DNA from 2 places in the Paraburkholderia sp. A1RI-2L genome. Region 1 is predicted to be linked to the other one. Evidence: predicted binding sites of a transcription regulator. Region 1 holds the regulator's gene; the other holds the start of a gene.
The links. The regulator LexA, encoded in region 1, represses DNA repair genes until DNA is damaged. The targets are predictions, from matches to a motif close to ACTGTATNNNNATACAGT.

Region 1 (7,990 bases):
TCAGCGTGGTGAGCAACGCCTTGCCGCGGAACTCGAACTTGGCGATGGTCCACGATGCCGCGAGGCCGAACGCCAGATTGAGCGGCACGGCGATCGCGGCGGTGATCAGCGTGAGCTTGATCGCGGCGAGCGCATCCGGGTCGGCGAGCGATACGAAATAGAAGCCGATGCCCTTGCTCAACGCCTGCCAGAACACGGCCACGAGCGGCACGACCAGAAACAGCGCGAGAAACGCCAGCGCAATGCCGGTGAGGAGCCAGCGCACCCAGGGCGCTTCCGTTACGGAATTGGGACGTCCTGCATTGCGGACCCGCGTACTTGCTGCACTCATTGCGCCTCTCCTCCAACACCCGCGTGCATCGGGTTCGGCACACGCGAGCGCGACACGCCGCGCGACGCCCGGCGGCTCGTGCGCCGCTGCAAATACCATTGCAACGTGTTGATGAGCAGCAGCATGACGAACGACACGCACAGCATCACCACAGCCAGCGCCGTCGCGCCCGCATAGTCGTATTGCTCGAGCTTCGTGATGATGAGCAGCGACGTGATTTCCGACTTCATCGGCACATTGCCCGCGATGAAGATGACCGAACCGTACTCGCCCAGCGCGCGCGCGAATGCGAGCGCAAAACCCGTAAGCAGCGCAGGCAATGCCGCCGGCAACACCACGCGGCGAAACGTGAGCCAGCGCGACGCGCCCAGGCAGGCGGCGGCCTCTTCCTGCTCGCGCTCGAACTCCTCGAGCACGGGCTGCACGGTGCGCACGACAAACGGCAGGCCAATGAACGTGAGCGCCACAAGCACGCCGAGCGGCGTAAACGCGATCTTGAGGCCGAGCGGCTGCAGGAACTGGCCGATCCAGCCGTTGCCCGCATACACGGCGGCAAGCGAGATCCCCGCCACGGAAGTCGGCAGTGCGAACGGCAGATCGACGAGCGCATCGATCACGCGCTTGAACGAGAACGTGTAGCGCACCAGCACCCAGGCGAGCAAGAACCCGAACACCGCATTGATGAGCGCTCCGCCAAGCGCGGAGAAAAATGTGAGGCGGTACGACGCGAGCACGCGCGGCGACGCCACCGCGCGCACGAGCTGCGCCCAATCGAGCGTCGCGGTCTTGAGGAACGTGGCCGCAAGCGGAATGAGCACCACGAGGCTCAGATACGCCACCGTGATGCCGAGCGTCACGCCGAATCCCGGCAGCGCGCCTGGCTTCTGTAATCGAAACGTCGTCATGCTCTATCTCTTCACATGGGTTGCGCGGAGCGCCTCCCGTCATGCGATACATGCGGGGCGCCGCGGCTAAAGACGCGCCTCGTCGGGCGCGCCTTGTTTTTGGCGTTGCTTGCTACTGCGTATTGCCGTAGGCTTACTACGGCCGGCTTATTGCGGCTGATAAATCGAATCGAACACGCCGCCATCGGCGAAATGCGTCTTCTGCGCCTTGGCCCAGCCGCCGAACGCCTCGTCGACCGTGTAAAGCTTGAGCTTCGGGAACTTCGCCATGAGCGCCGCCGGCACCTTGTCCGAGCGCGGACGATAGAAGTTCTTCGCGGCAATCTCCTGCCCCTTCTCGCCATAGAGGAACTCGAGATACGCCTGCGCCACCTTGCGCGTGCCGTGCTTGTCCACGACCTTGTCGACCACCGCAACCGGCGGCTCCGCGAGAATGCTGGCCGACGGCACCACGATCTCGAACTTGTCCGGCCCGAACTCCTTGAGCGAGAGGAATGCTTCGTTTTCCCAGGCGATCAGCACGTCGCCGATATCGCGCTGCACGAAGCTCGTGGTCGCGCCGCGCGCGCCCGAGTCGAGCACGCCTGCGTTCTTGTAGAGCTTCGTGACGAAGGCCTTCGCCTTCTGGTCGTTGCCGCCCGGCTGGTGCGCCGCATAGGCCCACGCCGCGAGGTAATTCCAGCGCGCGCCGCCCGAGGTCTTCGGATTGGGCGTGACGATCGAGACGCCGGGCTTCACGAGGTCGTCCCAGTCCTTGATGCGCTTCGGATTGCCCTTGCGCACGAGAAACACGACGGTCGAGGTGTATGGCGAGGCGTTGTCGGGCAGACGCATTTGCCAGTCCTTCGCGATCAGCCCTTTATTGGCGAGTGCGTCGATGTCCCAGGCGAGCGCGAGCGTCACGACGTCGGCCTGCAGTCCGTCTAGCACCGAGCGCGCCTGAGCGCCGGAACCGCCGTGCGACTGCTTGATGGTGAGCGTCTCGCCGCCTTTCGCCTTCCACTCCTTGATAAAGGCTTCGTTGATGTCCTGATACAGCTCGCGCGTGGGATCGTAGGAGACGTTGAGCAGCGCCGTGTCCGCATGCGCCGCCGGCGCGAAGACCGCCATGCCGACGAGCGGCGCCACGCCGATCAGCAGTTTCGCCGCCAGCGTCCTGAACCATGCGTGCCCCGTAATGCCTTGTTTCATCCACTTTTTCTCCGTGTCGTCGTGCGCATTCGTGCACTTTCGTGCGTTCTCGCGTGCCCTGCAGCAATCGATGGAGGCCAGTCTAGCGATCGGCTTACATTATTAAAAATGATGTTTTCTCATTTTTTAATACGTAAAAGTGGTAAGGACGGAGGAATTGGGCGCTTGCGCCTGTTTTCGCCGGTGGTTGCGTCCGTCGGGGAAGGGAAAGCGCCGTCGCGACGCCGTGCGGATGACAAAGTTCAAGTAACACTTGAAAAGCGGCGAGTACTGTATAAAAATACAGTCACCTGTTCAAACATACAGTAGCGCCATGACCAAACTCACCGCACGACAGCAGCAGGTTTTCGATCTGATCCGCCGCGCGATCGAGCGCACCGGCTTTCCGCCCACGCGCGCGGAAATCGCCGCCGAACTGGGCTTCAGCTCGGCGAACTCGGCGGAGGAACATCTGCGCGCGCTGGCGCGCAAGGGCGTGATCGAGCTGGCTGCAGGCGCTTCGCGCGGCATCCGCCTCGTGCCCGGTCCGGGCGATCTGCCGCATCAATTCACGCTGCCGCACGCGGGCCTCATGCAGCTCTCGCTGCCGCTCGTGGGCCGCGTCGCGGCGGGTAGTCCGATCCTCGCGCAAGAGCACATTTCGCAGAACTACACCTGCGACCCCGCGCTCTTTTCGAGCCGGCCCGACTACCTGCTCAAGGTGCGCGGGCTGTCCATGCGCGACGCGGGCATCCTCGACGGCGACCTGCTCGCCGTGCAAAAAAAGAGCGAAGCGAAGGATGGCCAGATCATCGTGGCGCGTCTTGGCGACGACGTCACCGTGAAGCGCCTGAAGCGGCAGCGCAACGGCATCGAGCTGATCGCGGAGAACCCTGACTACGAGAATATTTTCGTCGCGGCCGGCAGCGCGGATTTCGCGCTCGAAGGCATTGCCGTTGGTCTGATCCGTCCAACCGAATTCTGATAATTCCGCCTGCGCATTTTCTGCGCATCTTCTGCGCATTTTCCGGAGAGAGTCATGGAACGCCTTGCCCGCCTGTTGCCCTTCCGTCAATTCGGCCGTCTGCGCCATCTGCGCGGGATTGCCTCGTGCGCCATGCGCGAGGCGCGTGCTTCGGCGGCGGCCCTTGGCCGTCAATGCGGCTACCAGATCAATGGCTCGCTCTTCGACGACATCGAGCAAGAAGACGAAGCGCGCCCGCTGCCTTCCGCGCAGCCGGCCTTCGCACGCGTTTCGCTCAACAGCACGCTGAATGCGGAGCAGCCCGACCGCCGCGCACCGGTGCGCGTCTATCACGGCCAGTCGCGGCTCATCATGGTGGGCACGATGGAGGCGGTGTGCCGCGCCATCGACCGCTGTATCGCGGAGCAGCAGGCCGATGCGCCGGTCGCGCTGGCAAAGTAAGCAACAAAAGTGGGATCGTTTTTGATTGCGCGCGGTCAACACCCTGATTGAACACTGCAGGGTTGCACTAACCAATGACCGATACCCAAACGTATCCGCGCAAATCATCCAGCTGGAAGAAGCCCGTCGCAATCGCCGTCGCGGCGGTTGCAATCGTGGCGGCAGTGGGCTATGGCTATGCATCGCCATATATCGCGCTGAATAACCTCAAGGCAGCCGCCGACGCACGCGACGCAGCCGCACTAAGCGAGTACGTCGACTACCCGGCGCTGCGCGCGAGCTTGAAGCAGCAGGTTGGCGAGATGCTGCAACAACGCATGGAGGCCGCCCACGCCAGCAATCCGCTCATGCTGTTCGGCGCGATGATCGGCAATGCGCTGATCGGCCCACTGGTGGACGCGTATGCCACGCCAGAGGGCGTGGCCGCATTGCTCAGCGGCATGCCGCCGACCGGCAAGCCGGGAGAACAGCCCGCGCCTGTGCCGCCGGCTGAAGCGCCGTCGCCGCCACCATCGTCACAGGCAGGCCAAGCGACGCAGCCCGCACCCGGCAATCCTCCGGCTCAGGCGCAATCGCCGCAGCCGCAGCAAGCTCAGCCGCGAGCGCAAACCTCGGCGGGCTACCGCAGTCTGAACACGTTCGCCGTCACGTGGCAGCGCGGCGCAAACAGCGGCTATGGCGGCGATCGCTATGCCGCCATCCTGCAGCGTCATGGGCTGTTTTCGTGGAAGCTCGCCGCCGTGGAATTGAACGAGCCGAATACCGTCAACGACGCGAGCGCGTCGAACTGAGCAAGCCGTACCGAGATGAACCGCAAGAATTGCGGCGAGCCATCTACGTGGTAGTGGCTCCGCCGCTTTTCGCTGATTGACTGAACGCTGCAATCGCGCGGAAGCGATTGATAGCGGCTAGGCCGCCGCCTGCTGTTGCTGTTTTTCCTCGGCAGCCGAAGAGCAGGCCACGAGAATGCTGCACGTCACGCGGTCGAGCAGCGGCGTATTGCCCGCACCCATCCACCAGCGCGAAAGTCCGGTGCGGCAGCGATGCCCCACCACTACGAGATCGACGTGCAGCTCATTGGCGAGATTCGCAATCTCGTCGATCGGATGGCCGAACGCGAAGTGGCCCTGCGCACGCACGCCGCGTTCGGTCAGCCAGTCCACGCCTTCCTGCAGAATCTCGCGCGCCGTTTCTTCGAAGCGCCCACATGCCACGTCGGTGAGCAAGCCCGCACTTTGCGCGATCGTCGAGCGCATGTCGACCACCGAAAGCAGATGGGTCTCCGCATGCAGGTCCAGCGCCAGATCCGCGCCGCAACGCAGCGCCTTGCGGCCTTCGCGCGAGCCATCGTAACAAAGCAGAATTTTCTTGTAGCTCGCCATGATCGATTCTCCCTACCCGTCTGGAAACGCAGGTCACTATTACATGATGGTGCGCCGCAATTCGACACGCAAGGGCTGGAAAACGCCAGGTTTGCGTGCACATCGATGGTGCAACGGCATGGGGAGATGAACGCCCTATAATAGGCCGCCTTGCAACGTGCAACAGCCGCCCAACCATGCCCGCCATCGAATTCGAGCAGGTGATCAAGCACTACGGAGACAGGACCGTCGTGAACGGCCTGTCGTTCGACGTCCTCCCCGGCGAATGCTTCGGGCTCCTCGGCCCCAACGGCGCAGGCAAGACCACCACGTTGCGCATGCTGCTCGGCATCGTTTCGCCCGATGCCGGACGCATCAGCCTGTGCGGCGAACCGGTGCCCGCGCGGGCACGTCATGCGCGCGCGCGCGTGGGCGTCGTGCCGCAATTCGACAATCTCGATCCCGACTTCACAGTGCGCGAGAATTTGCTCGTGTTCGGCCGCTACTTCGGACTCTCGGCAAGCGAAACGCGCGCGCTCGTCGCGCCGCTGCTCGAATTCGCACGCCTCGAAAGCAAGGCCGATGCACGCGTGGGCGAGCTTTCCGGCGGCATGCGCCGCCGTCTCACGCTGGCGCGCGCGCTCGTCAACGACCCCGACGTGCTGGTGATGGACGAGCCCACCACGGGTCTCGATCCGCAGGCCCGCCACCTGATCTGGGAGCGGCTGCGCTCGCTGCTCGCGCGCGGCAAAACGATTCTCCTCACGACGCATTTCATGGAGGAGGCCGAACGGCTTTGCAATCGCGTCTGCGTCATCGAGGAGGGCCGCAAGATTGCCGAGGGCCCACCGAAGGCGCTGATCGAATCGGAAATCGGCTGCGACGTGATCGAGGTCTACGGGCCCGATCCGGTGGCGCTGCGCGACGAGCTCGCACCGCTCGCCAAGCGCACGGAAATCAGCGGCGAAACGCTCTTCTGCTATGTCGACGAAGCCGCGCCCGTGCATGCGCTTTTGCGCCATCGCTCGGATTTGCGCTACCTGCATCGGCCCGCGAATCTTGAAGATGTGTTCCTGCGGCTCACGGGCCGCGAGATGCAGGATTAACATCGCCATCATGCAGACACGCACGCAAACCCCGCCGCCCACGCGCCCCACCCAGTCGCCCATGCGCGAGCCGCGCGCGGCGCTGCCGTCGAACGCGACGCACTGGATCGCCGTATGGCGGCGCAACTATCTCGTCTGGCGCAAGCTGGCAATCGCCTCGATGTTCGGCAATCTCGCCGATCCGATGATCTATCTGTTCGGCCTCGGCTTCGGGCTCGGGCTGATGGTCGGCCACGTCGACGGCGTCTCGTACATCGCGTTTCTCGCGGCAGGCACGGTGTCGTCTTCGGTGATGATGTCGGCTAGCTTCGAGTCCATGTACTCGGGTTTCTCGCGCATGCACGTGCAGCGCACATGGGAAGCGATCATGCACACGCCGCTCTCGCTCGGCGACGTGGTGCTCGGCGAGGTTGTCTGGGCCGCCAGCAAGTCGGTGCTGTCGGGCGCGGCCATCATGATCGTGGCGGGCCTGCTCGGCTACGCGAGCTTTCCGTCGATGCTGCTCGCGCTGCCCGTGATCGCGCTCGCGGGCCTCGCATTCGCGAGCTGCGCGATGATCGTCACGGCGCTCGCGCCGTCCTACGACTTCTTCATGTTCTATCAAACGCTCGTGCTCACGCCGATGCTGCTGCTTTCCGGCGTGTTCTTTCCGCTCACGCAATTGCCCGCCGCCGCGCAGCACGTCACGCTGATGCTGCCGCTCGCGCACGCCGTCGAGTTGATTCGCCCGGCCATGCTCGGGCGCCCGATCGAGCATGCGGGACTGCATCTCGCCGTGCTCGTGCTCTACGTGGTGGTGCCCTTCGTCGTCGCCTCGATCCTGTTCCGGCGGCGCATGATGCGCTAACGCGCGCGGTTCGGAACAAGCTCAGTCGTCGTCGTCGCCCCAGGGGATGTCGACATCCGAAATGAAGGCGACGGTCGCGAACGGGCCGCCTTCCTGGCGGCCGATCTTGCCGTCGGCGCGATGCCACTCGACGCGGAACTGCGTGGACTGCGACTGGGCAAGCAGGCGAATCGTTCGGATCTCCTCCGGATCCGAGTCCTCGACGGGACCATCGAGCGAAATCAGCAACTGCTGCGGCCAGAGGCCGTCGGCGGGATCGTAAATGCGGTCGCCATCGGGGATCGACGTGTGCGCCTCAACGCCGATGGTCGCCGACGCCTCGACGATCATCTTGCCGAGCGCGCGCAAAACCGCCGTTGCACGAGCGGAGTTGGCCTGCCGGATGGCGAGGTCGCCCCGTGTCAGGGCCTGTTCGAGTTTCGGATTCGTTTTTTGCTTTGCCATGGCGGTTCCCGGGCGCGAGCCCTGTTCTGTGCGGATTGTGTGCAGATGGCCAGCCGGCTGGCCGGCAATCCGACGTTGATGCGTGTCTCTTATCTTAGGGCCTGTTCACGCCGTTGCGCACCAATACGTGCGAACAGGCCTTAATGAAGCGCGCTAAAACCCCAGCGCGACTGTTGCCAGCCCCGCCACCACGCCGAACAGCACGACCACCGAGCCCACCAGCGCCAGCGTACGCACCCTGAACGAGCCGGCCAGCATCGCGAACGACGGCAGGCTCACGGGCGGCAACGTCATCAGCAGCGCGCCCGCCGGCCCCACGCCCATGCCGAGCGCCAGCATCGCCTGAATGATAGGCACCTCGCCGGCGGTAGGGATCACGAACAGCATGCCGGCCACCGCA
Region 2 (7,990 bases), 860 kb from region 1:
GCGCGCGCGCTCGTCGTGCAGCCCGACGTGCTGCTGCTCGATGAGCCGACCAACCACCTCGACTTCGACGGCATCCGCTGGCTCGAAGAACTGCTCGTCGCGCAGCGCTCGAGCCTGCTCTTCATCACCCACGACCGCGCGTTCCTCGACCGCGTGGCCACGCGCATCGTCGAGCTCGATCGCGGCAAGCTGCTTTCGTATCCGGGCAACTTCTCGCAGTATCAGGAGCGCAAGGCGCAGCAGCTCGAAGTCGAGCGCGTGGAAAACGAGAAGTTCGACAAGTTGCTCGCGCAGGAAGAAGTGTGGATCCGCAAGGGCGTGGAGGCGCGCCGCACGCGCAGCGTCGGACGCATCGCACGGCTCGTGCAGATGCGCAACGAGCGCGCCGAGCGCCGCAACGTGCAGGGCAACGTGAAGCTCGACGTCGCGCAGGGCGAGAAGTCGGGCAAGATCGTCGCCGAGCTCACCGACGTCGTGAAGCGCTATGGCGACCGCACGATCGTCGACAACTTCTCGGGCACGGTGATGCGAGGCGACAAGATCGGCTTCGTCGGCCCGAACGGCGCGGGCAAGACCACGCTGTTGAAGCTGATCCTCGGCGAGCTCAAGCCGGACGCGGGCACCGTGCGCGTGGGCACGAACCTCCAGGTGGCGTACTTCGACCAGATGCGCGCGCAGCTCGACCTCGAAAAGAGTCTCGCCGACACCATCAGCCCGGGCAGCGACTGGGTCGAGATCAACGGCGCGAAGAAGCACGTGATGAGCTATCTGGGCGACTTCCTGTTCGCGCCCGAGCGCGCGCGCTCGCCCGTGAAGTCGCTCTCGGGCGGCGAGCGCAACCGCCTGCTGCTCGCGCGTCTTTTCGCGCGTCCCGCGAACGTGCTGGTGCTCGACGAGCCGACTAACGACCTCGACATTCCCACGCTCGAACTGCTCGAAGAACTGCTGACCGATTACGACGGCACCGTGCTGCTCGTGAGCCACGACCGCGCGTTTCTCGACAACGTGGTGACTTCGGTGATCGCCTCCGAAGGCGAAGGGAAGTGGCGCGAGTACGTGGGCGGCTTCACCGACTGGCAGACGCAGAGCGCGCGTGCGCAAGAGATTGCCGAGGCGCGCGCGCCGAAGGAAGCAGCGAGCGTGGCCGCCGCGCCGAAGGAGAGCGCTGCGGGCCGCAACGCGCAGCGCACCGTGAAGCTTTCGTTCAAGGAGCAGCGCGAGCTAGAAGAGCTGCCCAAACGTATCGAGGCGCTGGAGGCCGAGCAGAAGGATATCGGCGCGAAGATCGAGGACGGCTCGATCTTCGCGAAGGATGCGCAGGAGGGGGCTCGGCTCACCGAGCGCTATGCGGCGATCGACGAGGAATTGCTGGTTGCGCTGGAGCGGTGGGAAGAGCTGGAGAGCAAGCGCAAGTGATGTGATGCGCAGAGAAGGCGGCCTGATGAAGGCCGCTTTTTTTATGTGCGCTTCAGCTTCGAGAGCTTGTGTTTCAGGTCGGGCAAGTAGGTCTGTACGGTGCTCCAGACAATGTCGATGTCGACGGCAAAGTAGCCGTGCGAGACCTGGTTGCGCATTCCGTACATCGCCTCCCACGGTATCTCCGGGTGCGCGGCCGCAAAGTCAGGATCGCCTTGCGTGATGTTGTGGGCCGCTTCGCCAATGATCTCGATGTTTCGCACGACGGCATCGACAGCCATCGGTGTTGCCTCGAAGCTATCGTGTGAAAGAGGCTCCGTGTATGTGCGAATGCGTTCGATGGCGTCGAGGATATGCTGCAAGTAATCCGGGGTGCGCAGATCTTTTTTCCTCATACCGGTACCGATTCGGCGATTACGCGTGCGCGGAAGGTCTCGGGCAGCGCTTTGGGCGTAAGTACGTCCACTCGCACGCCCATGAGCGCTTCCAGGCGCAACTGGATTTGCGCGAGATCGATAAGCGTAGTCTCCGGCGTCGGATCGACGAGTAAATCGAGATCGCTATCCTCGTCGTCCTCGTCGCGCGCCGACGAGCCGAACACGCGCGCATTCATTGCATGATGGCTTGCGACAATTTCGCGTATTTCGGCGCGATGCGCGCGCAAGGCTTCGGACGGTTTCATAACAACTCCACGCTCCCAAACAGGGCAACAGGCCGGTTGAATTCCTGGCGGCAGGCACCACGCCGCACGTGCCCAATTCTACGCGACTCCCGCACCTCGCTACCCCTCGGCCGAACGGCCGACCCCCTTCCAAATTGCCGCGCAAGCCCAAATCAGTACAATACCTCGCGCATTCGAACAACTGCGGGAGCGCGCGCCGGCCCGGCGAGGTTTGCACGGGCGTTGCGCAGCGCGCTCACCCCGTTGTTTCGACACGGTTTTTTTGAACACTCAACGCGTTTTCCCCGCAGATGTCCACAGGACCTGTGGACAAGCGCGCGGATAACCCCCTGCGGATCACCATGGCAACGAAGAAGTCAAACGCTGCAAACGCTGGATATAGCGAAGCGTCGATCAAGGTGCTCAAGGGCCTCGAGCCCGTCCGGCAACGGCCGGGCATGTACACGCGCACCGAGAATCCGCTGCACATCATTCAGGAAGTCATCGACAACGCGTCCGACGAAGCGCTCGGCGGCTTCGGCAAGCGCATCACCGTCACGCTGCATGCCGACCATTCCGTCTCCGTCGACGACGACGGCCGCGGCATTCCGTTCGGCTTGCACCCCGAAGAGAAGGTGCCCGTCGTCGAGATCGTGTTTACCCGCCTGCATGCGGGCGGCAAGTTCGACAAGGCCGCCGGCGGCGCCTATACGTTCTCGGGCGGCCTGCACGGCGTGGGTGTCTCGGTCACCAACGCGCTTTCGACGCGGCTGGACGTGACCGTCTGGCGCGACGGCAAGGTCGCCGAAATCGGCTTTGCGGATGGCAACGTCGTCAAGCCGCTCACCACGCGCAACGCCGCGCGCGACGAGAAGAAGACCGGCACGCGCGTGACCGCGTGGCCCGATGCGAAGTACTTCGACTCGGCCAATCTGCCGCTCGGCGAACTGCAGCGTCTGCTGCGCTCGAAGGCGGTGCTGTTGCCCGGCGTCGAGGTCGAGCTCGTCAACGAGAAGACCGGCGAGCGCCTCTCGTGGAAATACGAAGACGGCCTGCGCGGCTATCTGCTCGAAGGCATGGGCGGCAGCGACTTGCTGATCCCGCTCTTCGAAGGCGAGCGCTACGCCGACGCCCGCACCACCGACGACACCTTCGCCGAAGGCGAGGGCGCCGCGTGGGTGGTCGCGTGGAGCGAGGAAGGCCCGCTCACGCGCGAGTCCTACGTCAACCTGATTCCGACGCCCGCGGGCGGCACGCACGAAAGCGGCCTGCGCGACGGTCTCTTTCAGGCCGTGAAGAGCTTTGTCGAATTGCACAATCTGCAGCCCAAGGGCGTGAAGCTGTTGCCCGAAGACGTGTTCGCGCGCGTCTCGTTCGTGCTCTCGGCCAAGGTGCTCGACCCGCAGTTCCAGGGGCAGATCAAGGAGCGACTCAATAGCCGCGACGCCGTGAAGCTCGTTTCGTCGTTCTCGCGTCCCGCGCTCGAACTGTGGCTCAACCAGCACGTCGAGCACGGCAAGAAGCTCGCCGATCTCGTCATCAAGCAGGCCCAGGCGCGCACGCGCGCGGGCCAGAAGGTGGAAAAGCGCAAGAGCTCGGGCGTGGCCGTGCTGCCCGGCAAGCTCACCGACTGCGAGTCGACCGACATCGCGCGCAACGAGCTCTTCCTCGTCGAGGGCGATTCGGCGGGCGGCTCCGCGAAGATGGGCCGCGACAAGGAATATCAGGCCATCCTGCCGCTGCGCGGCAAGGTGCTCAACACGTGGGAGACCGAGCGCGACCGTCTGTTCGCGAACAACGAGGTGCACGACATCTCGGTGGCGATCGGCGTCGATCCGCACAGCCCCGACGACACCGTCGATCTCTCGAACCTGCGCTACGGCAAGATCTGCATTCTCTCGGACGCGGACGTCGACGGTTCGCACATCCAGGTATTGCTGCTCACGTTGTTCTTCAAGCATTTCCCGCAGCTGATCGAGCGCGGCCACGTGTGCGTGGCGCGCCCGCCGCTGTTCCGCGTCGATGCGCCCGCGCGCGGCAAGAAGCCCGCGCAGAAGCTCTACGCGCTCGACGAAGGCGAGCTCGAAGCGATTCTCGACAAGCTGCGCAAGGACGGCGTGCGCGAAACGCAATGGACCATCAGCCGTTTCAAGGGCCTCGGCGAAATGAGCGCCGAGCAGCTCTGGGACACGACGATGAACCCCGACACGCGGCGCCTGTCGCCCATCGCGCTTGGCGAGCTCGATTACGAAGCCACCGTCGCGCGCATGACGATGCTGATGGGCAAGGGCGAGGCGGCTTCGCGCCGCTCGTGGCTCGAAGAAAAGGGCAACGAAGTCGAAGCGGACATCTAAGCCCACGCACACGAATACGGACTGATTGAAACATGGACGATCTTTTTGCTGAAGTCACTGACACCGGCGCCCCGGACGACGATACGCTCACGCTCGGCCACTACGCGGAACGCGCCTACCTCGACTACGCGGTGAGCGTGGTGAAGGGCCGCGCGCTGCCCGACGTCTGCGACGGCCAGAAGCCGGTGCAGCGGCGCATTCTCTTCGCGATGAACGAGATGGGCCTCGGCGACAACGCCAAGCCCGTGAAGTCGGCGCGCGTGGTCGGCGACGTGCTCGGTAAATACCACCCGCACGGCGACCAGTCGGCCTACGACGCGCTCGTGCGCCTCGCGCAGGACTTTTCGATGCGCTATCCGCTCATCGACGGCCAGGGCAATTTCGGCTCGCGCGACGGCGACGGCGCGGCGGCCATGCGCTACACCGAAGCGCGCTTGACGCCCATCGCCAAGCTCCTGCTCGACGAAATCGACATGGGCACCGTCGATTTCATGCCGAACTACGACGGCTCGTTCCAGGAGCCGAAGACCCTGCCGGCGCGTTTGCCAATGCTGCTCCTCAACGGCGCATCGGGCATCGCCGTGGGTCTCGCCACGGAAATTCCCTCGCACAACCTGCGCGAAGTCGCGGCGGCGGCCGTGGCCATGATTCGGAACCCGAAGCTTTCGCACGCGGAGATCATGGAGCGTTTGCCCGGGCCCGATTTCCCGGGCGGCGGGCAGATCATTTCGAGCGAGGCGGAAATCGCGGCGGCTTATGAATCGGGCCGCGGCAGCCTCAAGGTGCGCGCGCGCTGGAAGATCGAGGACCTCGCGCGCGGCCAGTGGCAGCTCGTGGTGACCGAACTGCCGCCGAACACTTCGGGCCAGAAGGTGCTCGAAGAGATCGAGGAGCTCACCAATCCGAAGCTCAAGCTCGGCAAGAAGACGCTCACGCCCGAGCAGTTGCAGAGCAAGCAGTCGATGCTCGCGCTGCTCGACGCCGTGCGCGACGAGTCGGGCAAGGACGCGCCCGTGCGCCTCGTGTTCGAGCCGAAGACGAGCAAGATCGACCAGGGCGAGTTCGTCAATTCGCTGCTCGCCAACACGAGCCTCGAATCGAATGCGTCTTTGAATCTCGTGATGATCGGCGCCGATGGCCGTCCGCGCCAGAAGGGCATCAGCGAGATCCTCGGCGAGTGGATCGGGTTCCGCTTCGCGACGGTCACGCGCCGCACGCAGCATCGCCTCACCAAGGTCGACGACCGCATCCACATCCTCGAAGGGCGGATGATCGTCTTCCTCAATATCGATGAGGTCATCCGCATCATCCGCGAGTCGGACGAGCCCAAGAGCGCGCTGATGAGCGCGTTCGGCCTCTCCGAGCGCCAGGCCGAGGACATTCTCGAAATCCGTCTGCGCCAGTTGGCGCGGCTGGAAAAGATCAAGATCGAGAAGGAACTCGCCGAGCTGCGCGAAGAGAAGGCGAAGCTCGAAGAGTTGCTCGCGAACGAGTCGTCGATGAAGCGGCTCATCGTGAAGGAAATCGAATCCGACGCCAAGCAGTACGGCGACGACCGCCGCACGCTGATCCAGCAGGAAAAGCGCGCGAGCTTCGAAGTGCGCGTGGTGGACGAGCCGGTTACGGTGGTGGTGTCGCAGAAGGGCTGGGTGCGCGCGCTCAAGGGCCACGGGCTCGATCAGCAAGGCTTCACGTTCAAGGCCGGCGACGGGCTCTATGCGGCATTCCAGTGCCGCACGCCCGATACGCTCATCGCGTGGGGCAGCAACGGGCGCGTGTATTCGGTATCGGTCGCGCAACTGCCGGGCGGCCGCGGCGACGGCGTGCCGGTCACCTCGCTCATCGAGCTGGAAGCGGGCACGCATCTGCTCCATTACTTCGCGGCGAGCGCGGACCAGCAACTGCTGCTCGCGTCGAGCAACGGTTTTGGTTTCATCGCGAAGATCGGCGACCTCGTGAGCCGCGTGAAGGCCGGCAAGGCGTTCATGACGATCGACGAAGGCTGCGTGCCGCTCGCGCCGATGCCGATGCTGCCCAATGCGATCCAGGTGGCGTGCCTTTCGTCGGGCGGACGCCTGCTCGTGTTCGGCCTCGACGAGATGAAGACGCTCTCGGGCGGCGGGCGCGGCGTCATTCTGATGCAGCTCGAGGAGAAGGAGACGCTGGTGCGCGCGCTCGCGATCACGGCGGCGGGCGTGGTGCTGGAAGGCACGGGCCGCGGCGGCAAGGCGGGCGAGGATCAGATGGCGGGCGCGGTGCTCGCGCCGCAGATCGGCAAGCGCGCGCGCAAGGGCCGTGCGCCGGATTCCAGGCTCAAGGTCATCACGGGCATGCGTCCGGTGCTGGCGCAATAAATCTACGTACAAGGAATCTCAAGCATGGCTCACGCGATCGAAATCGCGCTCTTCCTGCATCTGCTGAGCGTGGCCGTCTGGGTGGGCGGCATGGTGTTCGCACACTTCTGTCTGCGTCCGGCGCTCGAAGACCTCTCGCCGCAATTGCGGCTGCCGCTCATCGAGTCGGTGTTCAGCCGCTTCTTCAACTGGGTGGGCATCGCCGTGATCGTGATCCTGCTCACGGGGGGCTTTCTGCTGATGAAGTTCGGCGGCGGTCACGCCACCTGGCAACTGCACGCCATGGCCGGCCTCGGCGTGATCATGATGCTGATCTTCGGCCATATCCGCTTCGCCGTGTTTCCGCGCATCCGCCGCGCGGTGCAGGCGCAGAAGTGGCCCGACGGCGCGCGCGCCGTGGGCACCGTGCGCCGGCTCGTGATCGTCAATCTCGTGCTGGGCGTCGTGACGATTGGCGTTGCGGTGATGGCGCGGGGGTTTTAATGCTTTGAATCGGTTGTCGAGGCGCGGAGCTGGAACGTCTTGCCGTCGAACGCATAGTAGTAGGTTCCATGCCCAGCGCTTTCGTTGCGGCTTCCGCGCACGACAAGCAGGCAGCTATCGGCGCGATACGAAAGCGGTCCGGTGACGTCGAGGGGCCAGTCGGAAACCGTAAACGGCAGCGACGTAACACGGCCGGATTGCGCATCGATGGCTGCGGCCATGACGCATCCGGCTCCGCAGCCCCAGGTCGCGAGGATGTATCGGCCGGCAAAATCAACCGGTCCTCTTGCGGCTTCCTGAATGGTAGTTTTATATTGCCGGCCGCGCGCATCTGCAAATGTGAGGCGCGGCGTAACGTGTTTCGCTTGAACCGTTACGGGGCAATCCTCGAATGACGGCAGACGCTGAGCATGGGCGGAGATCGCCAGCACGCCCACGCCAAGTGCGGCAAAGATGCGGATTCGTGTGCGCATGGGTCAATACCAGTGGTGATTTTTCCAGAACGCCTTTGCGGCCCGCGCCGAATGATAACGGCCGTAAATGTATCGGATACCGCCTTGGCATTCTTCTTGGGCATTGCCAAACGATGCTTCGCCGCGGGGATTCAGGCCGTATTGTGCCCGAAGCAACTGGAACAGACCGCGAGCCGTGGATGCGCCATTCCGGGCATTTACAACACCGGCGGATTCCTGCGCCATGATCCACAATAAATCGTTGAAGTC

Region 2: PWP93_RS08735 (DNA topoisomerase IV subunit B) is a predicted target of LexA. The motif match lies at 2,352-2,369, and genes of this name have one in related genera.

The regions. Positions count from the first base shown of each region.
Region 1 covers NZ_JARBTA010000001.1:1,024,215-1,032,204, reverse strand. The annotation lists gene cysW (sulfate ABC transporter permease subunit CysW) at 1-331, opposite strand, end outside; gene cysT (sulfate ABC transporter permease subunit CysT) at 328-1,236, opposite strand; gene PWP93_RS04910 (sulfate ABC transporter substrate-binding protein) at 1,384-2,427, opposite strand; gene lexA (transcriptional repressor LexA) at 2,741-3,391, shown strand; gene PWP93_RS04900 (hypothetical protein) at 3,446-3,832, shown strand; gene PWP93_RS04895 (DUF2939 domain-containing protein) at 3,907-4,623, shown strand; gene PWP93_RS04890 (universal stress protein) at 4,741-5,214, opposite strand; gene nodI (nodulation factor ABC transporter ATP-binding protein NodI) at 5,391-6,299, shown strand; gene PWP93_RS04880 (ABC transporter permease) at 6,310-7,146, shown strand; gene PWP93_RS04875 (hypothetical protein) at 7,168-7,590, opposite strand; gene PWP93_RS04870 (permease) at 7,744-7,990, opposite strand, start outside.
Region 2 covers NZ_JARBTA010000001.1:1,883,650-1,891,639, reverse strand. The annotation lists gene PWP93_RS08750 (ATP-binding cassette domain-containing protein) at 1-1,416, shown strand, start outside; gene PWP93_RS08745 (DUF86 domain-containing protein) at 1,458-1,811, opposite strand; gene PWP93_RS08740 (nucleotidyltransferase family protein) at 1,808-2,098, opposite strand; gene PWP93_RS08735 (DNA topoisomerase IV subunit B) at 2,440-4,431, shown strand; gene parC (DNA topoisomerase IV subunit A) at 4,464-6,785, shown strand; gene PWP93_RS08725 (DUF4149 domain-containing protein) at 6,810-7,268, shown strand; gene PWP93_RS08720 (hypothetical protein) at 7,265-7,741, opposite strand; gene PWP93_RS08715 (hypothetical protein) at 7,745-7,990, opposite strand, start outside.